One region of the Peribacillus sp. TH27 genome, then DNA from elsewhere that is predicted to be linked to it. Evidence: riboswitches for the same ligand, from Rfam matches in the RefSeq annotation. Region 1 holds a riboswitch; the other holds the start of a gene.
What was found. A riboswitch is a leader RNA that binds a small molecule or an ion and turns the genes downstream of it on or off. The one in region 1 is predicted to bind cyclic di-AMP.

Region 1 (6,069 bases):
TAAAATAACTGCTTTCAGTGTAGACCATTCGTGAAAAACTATGACTCCAAATAAAGTAGTAGAAATCAGCTGTAATCCCGTTGAAATCGGCATTGTTTTAGAAACACCCATTAAATCAATGCTTTTGAGCTGATTAGCTTGTCCAACAGCCCAAAAAAGTCCTGAAACAAACCCCACACCAAAAACTAGAGGTGACAACTTGATATCCGCGAAAAAATAAACCCCAATAGAAAAAATCAAAGCCCCAATCGTTGTACCGAGCGTTTGACTATAGGGACCACCACCAAGTTTCACATTAAATAAAACGATACTTCCCCAGAATAGTGCCGGTAAGAGAGCTAATAATATATCCATCTTCAACCCCCACATATGTATGTTCAAAACATTAAATCAGGAAATTTTATTTTGTCTTTTTTTAATATGTTCTCATTAAGGAAATTGAGCCATGGTAATTTTATCAATGAAAACTTCTTAGATTTTGATCATCTAATAACCAATTAATCTAATGAATGATAATGATAAATTCAAAAGGATAGACAAATTCAGCTTCAGAAATATTGTCCAACATAAAAAGGATTGCCAGCGGTAACCCTCTTTTCTCAATATAGAGCGTAAATTGAAGAAAGAGCAAACCCAGTTAAGGTTTGCTCTAAGACTGACTGTAGGCAAAAGTGTTTATTTCTAATTGTTAAAACAAAGTTCATTGGAGCGGAAGGTGCAAGACTCCTGCGGGAAAAGCGTGTCCAAGGGAGACCCCACAGGCGCAAAGGCGCCGAGGAGGCTCCCTGACCGCCCGCGGAAAGCTTAGTGCCCTACGTTCCAATCAACGTTCGAATTTTTACAACCCCTCAAAAAAACTGTAGACAAACCCTGTTAAGGTTTGCTCTTTCGGTAGAGAATACAGCAAAGTAAGGCTGTCTGTGAAATCACTTGTTATATATTTTTATTTCTTCAAATGATAAGGTACTGTCGTAATAACTACATTTCTTCTATAAAGTAAGTAGGCACGGATCAGTAAACTAGATTGGTTATGAAGAATATTGTGCCAGCCTTTCTTCGGAATAAATTGTGGAATGATTACAGTAACCTTATAGTTAGATTCCCTCGCTTTATGTTCAACTGTATCTACAAATTTAGTTAATGGCTGAATGATACTTCTGTAATAAGAGTTCAGTGTGACGAGTCTAACATCTGGTTGCCACTTCTTCCATTTTTCTTCGAATTTTTTTTCATCTTCTCTTTCAAAAGCAACATAAACGGCAATAACCTGATGTGCTGAAAGAGATTTAGCATAATTTAAGGAGTTCTCAACCACATGCGTTATACCAGCCACAGGTACAATAATAATATTCCCTTCTATTGGTAATATAGGCTCACAAGTTGTAATCCTAAGTTGGTCACCAACTGCTTCATAATGCTTTCTAATTCGATGAAAAATAACAATGATGATAGGTAAAAAAATCAAAACAGGCCAAACCTGAGTAAATTTGGTTAAAAAGAATATCATCGTGACGATAAAGCTAATAATGGCACCAATTGAATTAATGGTTAATTTCATCATCCATCCTTTTGGCTTTTCGCGAATCCATTTAACAATCATCCCGGACTGAGACAACGTAAATGGAATAAATACCCCTACCGCATAAAGTGGAATAAGATTTTCTGTATGTCCTCCAAATGCGATTATTAAGATGATTGATGCAAGTCCTAGTATGATAATTCCATTGGAATATCCTAATCGGTCTCCTCTAATTGTAAACGCCCTTGGTATGAATTTATCCTTTGCAAGATTTACCGCAAGCAAAGGGAAAGCAGAATAGCCAGTGTTGGCAGCAAGAATTAATATTAATGCTGTCGTTCCTTGGATAAAGAAATACATAAAGTTGCGTCCAAATATCTCTTCAGCAATTTGTGAAACAACAGTTACCTCTGCGCTAGGAACAATGCTTAAATAATAGGCTAAGAATACAATACCCGTAAATAACACAGCAAGTAAGGAACCCATTGCTATTAATGTTTTTGCAGCATTATTAGGCGCTGGATTTTTAAAGTTTGGAATCGCATTGGAAATCGCTTCAACTCCTGTTAATGCAGAGCTACCTGATGCAAAAGCTCTTAGAAGTATAAATAAACTGATCCCTGCTACTGGTGTTCCGATTGATGCATGTAAGTCAGGGGAAACTTCACCAGTCAAAATTTTGTATACACCTACACCAATCAGAATGAATAACGCTAAAACGAAAAGATACACTGGATAGGCTAATACGGAAGCCGACTCTGTTACCCCTCTTAGGTTAAGGATGGTAAGAAGAATTACAAAAATTATAGCAATAACGACATTATATGAATGTAGGCTGGGAAAAGCAGATGTGATGGCATCTGTACCCGCAGAAACACTTACAGCCACAGTTAGGATATAGTCGACTAACAAAGATCCTCCAGCTATCAGCCCAGGATTTACACCCAAATTGTTTTTTGAAACCACGTATGCTCCCCCGCCATGAGGATAAGCAAAGATAATTTGTCTATAGGACAAGATTAAAGCCATTAACAGAATCAATACACCAATGGCGATAGGAATGGAATACCAAAATGCTGCGGCACCCACTGTAATTAAAACAATTAAAATTTGTTCCGGGCCATATGCAACGGAAGACAAAGCATCAGAAGATAATATGGCCAAAGCTTTTGTTTTGTTAAGCTTTTGGTCACCTAATGCAGTAGATTTTAGAGGCCGGCCTATTAAGAACCTCTTTATAGAAGATAACACTAGAAATCACCGCCATTTTTCAAATTAAGTTTATTTTGCCCAGTTATATGAAAAAAACTTTACGAAAAAAACAAGAATAAAATAGAAAAATGCCCACAAGTCATAGTTAAATAGACCTGCAGACATCATTTTTTTGTCTCACAAGCTCCACCTTCCTTCTCATATAACGCTTACGAGGTTAGCTGTCGGATTCGGACCTTTGAGTAGCCCTACCTAGAAAGGATTCACCCCTTGGATTGTAAAACAATCCTAATAACGGTTCCCCCGTACCATAAGGTTTCAGCGATTTAGAAATATGAAACTGTTGATATCATACTCCCGTGATTCGGAAAAGTAAATGAAAAATTTGCAAACAAAAAGAATAATTTTTTCTTAGAGAGGTTATGTTGTTAACGAATACTTCATTAGTGATTAAGACGCATGGTACCAAGAAAGGATAGAAGAGAATTACATGCCAAAAAAAAATGATAACCCAATAATATCTGATGAATTTTTAGATCAAGTGGTTAAAGAAATTAACGAACAATATGGTGGTCCTACAATGGAAAAAAATGATCCGCACCAAAATAGAGATAGGGAAGAACGAAGCTGAATACATCTCTTATTTATTAACAAAAGGAAATTTCTTTCTGAATATCCCAAAAAAAAACTCTGGATTCCTCTCACCCAGAGTTTTTTCACACTAGACACCTTTAATTCCTCACCTGTTTATTACCAGTAAATTAGGAACTACCATTTGTACTTCTCTCCTCTTTGTGGTTTCTTATCAGCTCAAAATACGCTCTCACGATTTGTAATTTTTCTATACTCAACTTATAGAGAAAACTTTATTTTTAGTTGAGTACGAATGGAAATCTAGTAATCTCCCCTCACCCTTTAGGACTCGTATATTCATTATGATTAACTAATTAAAAATTATGTGCTCTTTCTTTTAACAACTTGTCCAAACCAATATAGCTTATTCTCATAGAATGATTACAAGAAATTATTATTACCGAAAGGAGAGAAAGAACATTGAGTGAAACTGATGAAGTTTTATATGATACTCCAATGGTCCCAAATGGAAAACTAATTTCTGGCCATACAAAGGAGTTTCAAAAAGATGTACTTGGCTTTCTTACCCGTTTATCAAAAGAATATGGAGACGTTGCAAAATTTCGTTTTGGACCTTTCCAAAATGTTTACCTCATTTCAAATCCGGATTTAATAAAGCAGATACTTGTAACGAAACAAAAATCCTTCGTCAAATCAAAGGACAGCAATGCTATAAAACCACTCGTTGGTGATGGACTTCTTACTAGCGAAAAAGACGTTCACATGCGCCAGAGAAGGCTTATTCAACCCTCTTTCAAAAAGTCCCATATTAGCAATTATGCCCAGGATATGATTGATATAACAATGGACTATATTTCAACTTGGGAAAATGAGAAAGAACGGATTATTACGAAAGATATGATGAATATCGCCCTTGGGATAATAAGCAGGACCATGTTCAGCATGGATTTCAAAGATGGGTATGATGTGGTCGGAGAACCGATGGAAGCAGCCTTGAAAATTTCCGTCAAAAGGATGAGAACACTTCTTCAATTACCCTTATGGGTTCCAACTAAAAGCAACCGTGAATATAAAAATGCGATACAAAGACTTGATAAAGTGATTTATAGCATTATCGAAAAACGTAGGGAAGATGCAGAAAGACATGAAGATATGCTTGGAATTTTAATGGAGGCTCGAGATGATGAGGACGGCTTAGGTATGTCAAACCAGCAAGTACGCGATGAACTAATGACCATCTTCATTGCCGGTCACGAAACGACGGCAAATACGCTTTCCTGGGCCATATACTTTCTTTCACAGAATCCAGAAGTGGAAACTAAACTTTTCAATGAAATAGATAGAGTAATAGGCAACCGTACTCCTACGCCTGACGATTTCATGAAATTAACATACACACAAAATATTATCAGGGAATCACTTCGCATATACCCGCCAGTCTATATCATTTCACGGGAAGTGGAGGAGAATGTGAAAATAGGGGGGTATCATTTTAAAAAAGGCGATATGTTTTTGCTAAGTCCATATGTGGTGCAGCACAAGCCGGAGTATTTTGATAATCCAGATTCTTTTATTCCTGAGAGATTTGAAAACAACTATTTGAAAACTTTACCTACGTATGCTTACTTTCCGTTTAGCGGGGGACCAAGAGTTTGTATTGGTAATTATTTTTCATTGATGGAAGCTGTGCTTGTCCTAGCGTGTATTGCTCAACGATATAGAATTAGGCTAGCACCGGACCATCATGAAGTAAAACCAATTACAACACTTACACTCAGACCAAAGCGTGGATTGCGCATGATAGTAGAAGAAAGAAATGAAGAAGGGTTCCACCCTGGAGCTTCTGAAATTTAAATGAATATAAAATGGATTACATGAACAAAACTTTCGTTTTTAAGAGCCGGACCTATTTTGGTGGACATCTGAATTACAAAAGGAGGGATGAAAATGTATATGCTTCATTCACACAAGATGGGTACCATCCACACTGAAATGCACTATCTAGGGATGGCTTCACAGGTATTTGCCGGTTATTTAGAATTTCTACAGGATAGTGAACAGGTGCAGGACACCGATTACCTACATCCACTTTCTTTCTCCACGTTATGTGAGAGTGAATAGAATAGCCTCACAGTTCTTTTTAATAATTATAGAAGAAACCGACCCTATTAAGGTCGGCTTTTTTTATTTTTTTAGCAGTAGCCGCCATATCCTTGAACCGGGGCATATCCACCGTCGTATCCACCACCGTATCCACCACCACAAAAGCTAGCTCCAACAATTATTAACAATATAAACAAAACAACTATAAAGGCGAAACCTCCACCAAATCCAAATCCGCCGTCACAACTTGACTCACAACCTGACATATAGAAACATCTCCTTATTTGTTTTTATAGAAGAACTTAAATGGGTTAGTTCATCTTATGCACTAGTCAGGAAAATGACAGCAATAATACAATTTAACTTTTTTTGGTCTTATAATTGGTTATTTCATGATCTTCACTGAATATTGAATAGGATGAAAATTATTTTGTATCAGCTTTATATATATTTTAAAGTCTCACTTATATAGTGTATATTTTCAGATGATTAACCGCACTTTAAGAAAAGATTGAAGGTGATAGCATGGCCAAAATGCTTCCAGTTTTATTAATTTTTTTAGGTACGTATTTACTTATTATGGTCATTGACAACTTACAGGGTTTGAATATGTTCCAATCTCTCTATAACATTAAACAATA
Region 2 (6,069 bases), 810 kb from region 1:
AGAACGAACTGTTTTTGTCGAAAACTGGACAAAGGTAAAAAAAGATACAATTACGGATACTATTCAAACAAAAGGGGTAGTTAAACCTGTAGAAGAGTATGATATCTATTTCGATACCAAGAAAAATGATTTTCAGAAATTCCTTGTAAAAGAGGGAGATGAGGTAACGGCTGGATCTTCGTTGTTTGAATATACTACACCCGAACTTGATGCTCTCAAAGGAAATCTAGAAGCGGAAAAAACTGCCGCTGAGGGTGAAATGGTGGGGATTAATGATTACATTGATAAGTTGAAAGCTTATCAAGGAAGTTTGACAAGTAATTCTAATAAAGCAGTAATCGATAATTCGATAGAAAAGAGCTTAAATATTGATATAACAACTACCTCTTCAGACTTGATTGAAAGTAATATTGAGCAAGAAATGTACAAGCTGGAACTTGAAAAAAACCGCTTGGAAGAAAAGGTTGTTATGCTGGATGCTCAATTAAGTTCAATTGAGGAGCAAAAAGTCGCGGTTGAGACGGCGAGTGAGGCTGATGGTGTTGTAAAAAATATCAATAAAAACCTGAATAATCCCATTATATCCATTGTTTCAACAAATGTGGCAATTGAAGGGGATTTCTCTGAAGAGGAGATGAAAAAAGCTGAAGTGGGCATGACTATAAAGGCAAGTTCCCCTGATTTAAAAAAGGCGTTGAACGGAACAATAGGTCGTATACATTCTTATCCAGAAGAGGAGCCATCACTAAAAAAAGATAACAGATTTCCATTTCAGGCATTGATTGAGCCAGGAGATGAAGAAACTAAACCTTTGTTGGTAGGGTCAAAAGTCAATCTTACTGTAATAACCAATGAGAAAGCGGGTGTACCCTCTATCCCTGTAGAGGCAGTACATCATAAAAAAAAGCCGCATGTCTACAAATTGACTAAAAAAGGCTATGTGGATAAACACTATATTACAAAAGGGCTTAAAGCAGAAGGAAAGCAAGAACTCATAAAGGGACCGGCGGTAGGTGATGTTATTCTAATAGAACCGAATAGGATTGTGAAAAATCATTCTTATTTTGTTACTCCAATTCAGTTTGAGAAGGTGAAATCTGCTAGTTATAAAAAATTCACCACTCGGGAAAAGGTGAGGTATATATTACTGGGTATGTTAGAAAAATAATCCATTTTTTCATTATTCGAGAGAGGGGATATATCAATCAGTTTTATTGTTATTTATATATCCATATAACAAAATTAAGCAAAATAGAGAATGTGTTATTATAGGTAAAATAGTCACTAATACAGAATATTCAGACATTTGCAAAGGTTTTTTCTTAAAGGGACAAGAAAAAATATTTACAGAATAACATTTTTAGTATAATATTTTATTATTAAGTATTCGCTTAATCTTATTACAAGAACGGGGGACCCATTTTTGCGGATTTTTTTCGCTAGGGGTGAATTCAGAAATGAAAGGGCTTTTGTGTTTCCAATTCCTAACCCGACAGCTAACCTCGTCAGCGTCTTTAAGGGAACATGTGTGAATATTCACGCCTATAGGAAATCGACACATGAAGTGTCTTTTTTTTCGGCGTAAAGATAGAGTTTTTCAATAAAAGAAAAATTACTTTCTTTCTATTAGTATCTTGTTTCCCTTACCGAGACAAAATGTTTTTGCTTTAAAGACTTTATGGAAGGTGAGGAAAGTAAATGAAGAAATTTAAATTAAGTTTAGCTAGCCAAATTTTTATTGGTTTAATTCTAGGGATTATTGTTGGTGCCATTTTTTATGGTAATGCGACAGCCCAAAACTTTTTACAACCATTCGGAGACATTTTCCTACGAATGATTAAAATGATTGTAGTACCAATCATTGTGTCAAGTCTTATCGTTGCAGTTGCGGGTGTAGGTGATTTAAAAGCAGTAGGTAAACTAGGAGCTAAATCACTTTCATACTTTGTGGTGGTAACAATGATAGCGATTGCTGTTGGTCTAGTTTCCGCGAATATTATCCAGCCTGGTGCTGGTGTAAATATGAACAATCTAGAACAAACTGATATTTCTACCTATGTTGATACAGCAGAAACTAAGCAGCATGAATCTTTTGTGGATACAATTGTTCACATTGTGCCATCCAATCCAATTAAAGCTATGGTAGAAGGCGATATGCTAGCAATCATTTTCTTCTCTGTTTTGTTTGGACTTAGTATTGCGGCTATCGGTGAAAAAGGTAAACCTGTATTCCGTTTCTTCCAAGGTGCAGCAGAAGGAATGTTCTACTTAACTAATATGGTCATGAAATTTGCTCCTATCGGGGTATTTGCACTAATCGGTGTGACCATCTCCAAGTTCGGTTTGGAATCTTTAATTCCATTAGGTAAGTTAGCGCTTTCTGTATACGGAACAATGATTTTCTTTGTAATTGTCGTTCTGGGTCTTATTGCAAAATTTGTAGGGTTCAATATCTTTACGTTGATTAAGCTTCTAAAAGAGGAATTAATTCTTGCGTTCTCGACAGCAAGTTCAGAGGCAGTTCTTCCGAGAATCATGGAAAAAATGGAGAAAGCGGGATGTCCGAAGCATATTGCTACGTTTGTTATTCCGACAGGATACTCTTTTAACCTTGATGGTTCTACATTATATCAAGCGTTAGCAGCTATCTTCATCGCTCAAATGTATGGGATTGATTTAAGCGCTTATGAACAAATTACACTAATGTTAGTGTTAATGATCACATCTAAGGGGATTGCAGGTGTACCTGGTGTATCTTTCGTAGTTCTTTTAGCGACATTAGGAACAGTTGGTATTCCAATTGAAGGTTTAGCATTTATTGCTGGTATTGACCGTATTCTTGATATGGGCCGTACAGTAGTAAACGTTATTGGTAATTCACTTGCAGCAATCGTTATCTCAAAATGGGAAGGTCAATTCAACCCTCCTGCCAATAATGAAAAACTAGAACAAGTTTCTTAATATAAAAAAACCAGAGTGATATGTCACTCTGGTTTTTTTTGTGAATTTTGAAAAACTAATTCTTATTTTTGAACAATCCAGAAGCGGCAATCTGATGAGAAAGTGATGACATCATCGCTTTCATGGAATAATTCACTTCGGTAAAAACTTTCTAGGAAAGTAAAACCTGCTTCATTGAGACAGTCAAAGACCTCCCGCTGATTAGGTATATGAAGAAAGGTATCTTTTTGTAGGGTCTTTCCAGAAGTGAAAATATCACCAAACTCATATAGCCGGTCATCCTGTTTACCTTCACACCAAATCATTTCTTCCTGCTCCCAAAAATTCAGGTAATTTTCATTTTTGTCACGGTCATGGGTGGTAAAAATGAAAATTCCATCAGATACTAAAACACGGTTAATTTCTTTTAAAGCTAGAATGCGGTTTTTTCGTTGAGGGATTTGCATTAAACCATTAAAGGTGAAGATTGCTTTATCGAATGATGAGTTATTGAAAGGAAGGTCTGTGGCGTCGCCAAGGATAAAAGGTATATCTAGGTTTTCTTCGCGTGATATTTTCCGGGCTTCTTGTAGCATGGCAGGAGTTAAGTCGAACCCGGTTATTTTGTGGAAACCTTGTTTATATAAGGAAAAGGTGGTTCTTCCTGTACCACAACCGATATCAAGGATTTTGTCATCTTGGGAAAAATATTTCTCGAATGCATACTTTTCAGATTGCCACAGGCCTATCTTTTTCGTTGCATCGGCATAAAGGGGAGTGGCTTCATGAAAAGAATTAATGATAAAACCTTTTTCAATTTTATCCATCGTCATTCCTCCAAACCTTTATTTTTACTATAATATGGATATTTATTTTTGTCGAGCTTGGATCTATCTTATTTAAATTAATGGCTGAACTTTTTACATGGTAAGAAATAAAGGCATATATCTTTCACTATAATGTCATAAAATGCAGGTGTGGATTTACATTCTTAATTATATAACCTTCGTGAAATCCAAAAAGTTTGATAAAATAACACTAATGATTGAAAGGGTCGGAGGGGATAAGGTTATGAAAAATGAAAGTAATGATATTTTATATATGCATATGCAGGCTTCCGAACGGTTTGTCCTTTTTAACGGTCTTACTTTTCAAGAGTTTGCCTTCTCACTGCCATATACCTTGAATTCCATCTTATTATTGAAACATCAATTCGATGGTGGGGAATATAATTTGAATGTTCTGCTTGAAAGCGTATCATCTGAAGATATTTCTAAACTCCTTAAAGAGAATGTTCAAGGGTATGGGGATTTCTGTTGGATCGATTTTGAAGAGGCAGACGGATTAGATGAATTAGAGGGGAGGGAAATATCGGAACTTTTATATTTAGGGCATACGAAAAATCATTTGGAGCCTCCTTTTTTTCGTAAACTGAATAATCAGTTCGTGTATCTTGCTCAGGATGACGGCTGGTTTAATAAAATTTATTTTCGTTCTCTTTCGACATATTATAATATGTTAGGGAGTCTAATTCCATTGAAGCTGGAGCCATTAAAAGTGGAAAGAAATTGGTTGAGGATCAGAAAGAAAAAAGAATTAACGGCTATTCCTGTAGATATCATTACTGCCTTGGCCCCTATTCTGGCAGAGGGTCTCGTTTTTTCATTCAGGCATGTTAAGTACTCAAGGACTAAGATTGAGGTTCCGGCATGGGTTGTGGGGGATTATTTAAACATGGATGAGATGTATGACGACTTTTCTGATAGAAAAATAAAAGAACCGGATGTCTTTATCACCTTTCATCGAAAGGAAAAAGTATGGGAGAGTGTTATAAAAAGCAACTCATTCTCATAATACCTCGAAAGTTGCCTGGGGTTACATAGAAGGAATTTTTACCCTTGATATATATGAGGTTTTTAGGTGTAAAACTTACTATCCCATGCATAAAGTAATTAATGGTCTATTTTATCATTGGAAAACCACCAATGATAGAAGTTTCACTTTTCCACGCATCAACAGGCTGTAAAGGTAATAAAAAAGGAAAAAATTTGGGTCAACAGCCTGTAAATGCCCGATTGGTTCCGACGCACAAGATGTGCTAACACAGGAGTTGCCACAGGACGTGGCGAATTTAGCCTGTGATTATACTAAGGTAATCATTGGAAAACCACCAATGATAGAAGTTTCACTTTTCCCCGCATCAACAGGCTGTAAAGGTAATAAAAAAGGGGGAATTTCGGGTCAACAGCCTGTAAATGCCCGATTGGTTTAACTAACCATCATTGGAAAACCACCAACGATAGAAGTTTCACTTTATCCGTTTTAGTGTAAAATGATACAATGAACAAGGTTAATAGAATATTGGAGGGTAATAACTCATGAAAACTAAACTTGGTTTGCTTTATGGTGGGAAATCTGCGGAGCATGATGTTTCAATGCAGACGGCTTTAGCGGTCATTAAAGCTCTCGATTTAGCAAAGTTTGATATATATCCGATTTACATAACAAAAGATGGTTCTTGGATAAATGGACCGAAGTTAACAGGACCTGCTGAGAGTGTGGAGGCTCTAACTTTTACAACTGAAAGATCGATCTCTCCTCTTGCTCTACAAGCTCATTCAACGGATGAAAATAGTGGATCTACGGGATATGATGTCATTTTCCCACTACTTCACGGACCGAATGGGGAAGATGGAACCGTACAAGGGATGCTTGAGCTATTGAATCTTCCTTATGTAGGGAATGGAGTTCTAGCTTCATCTGCTGGAATGGATAAGGTAATCATGAAAAATATTTTTGCTCAGGCTGGTCTTCCGCAAGTGAAATACACTTGGTTTATCCGCTCTGAGTGGGAGAAAAATACTGAAAGCTCCATTAATAAGGTGGCAGAAGAGTTAGGGTACCCATGCTTCGTTAAACCGGCTAATTTAGGTTCAAGTGTCGGTATCAGCAAATGTAATGATGCAGACGAATTAGAAAAAGCAGTTGCAGAAGCATTTCAATTTGACCGGAAGATAATCATCGAAGAAGGAGTCATTGCTCGTGAAGTTGAGTTTGGTATTCTTGGTAATGATGACCCCTCTTGTTCAGTAGCAGGAGAAATTATTCCTAAGAAAGACTTTGCCTTCT

Region 2: it holds a riboswitch for cyclic di-AMP, as region 1 does, so the genes downstream of both, JFU24_RS15055 (cation:dicarboxylate symporter family transporter) here and JFU24_RS11250 (APC family permease) in region 1, are expected to answer to the same signal.

The regions. Positions count from the first base shown of each region.
Region 1 is NZ_JAEKEV010000002.1:2,037,543-2,043,611, forward strand. It holds gene JFU24_RS11245 (RhaT/GlcU family sugar-proton symporter) at 1-354, opposite strand, end outside; gene JFU24_RS11250 (APC family permease) at 944-2,770, opposite strand; cyclic di-AMP (ydaO/yuaA leader) riboswitch at 2,922-3,065, opposite strand; gene JFU24_RS11255 (hypothetical protein) at 3,222-3,362, shown strand; gene JFU24_RS11260 (cytochrome P450) at 3,785-5,179, shown strand; gene JFU24_RS11265 (hypothetical protein) at 5,273-5,446, shown strand; partial or broken gene JFU24_RS31310 (YjcZ family sporulation protein) at 5,581-5,694, opposite strand.
Region 2 is NZ_JAEKEV010000002.1:2,850,564-2,856,632, reverse strand. It holds gene JFU24_RS15060 (efflux RND transporter periplasmic adaptor subunit) at 1-1,168, shown strand, start outside; cyclic di-AMP (ydaO/yuaA leader) riboswitch at 1,379-1,526, shown strand; gene JFU24_RS15055 (cation:dicarboxylate symporter family transporter) at 1,699-2,961, shown strand; gene JFU24_RS15050 (class I SAM-dependent methyltransferase) at 3,024-3,767, opposite strand; gene JFU24_RS15045 (hypothetical protein) at 4,012-4,794, shown strand; gene JFU24_RS15040 (D-alanine--D-alanine ligase) at 5,319-6,069, shown strand, end outside.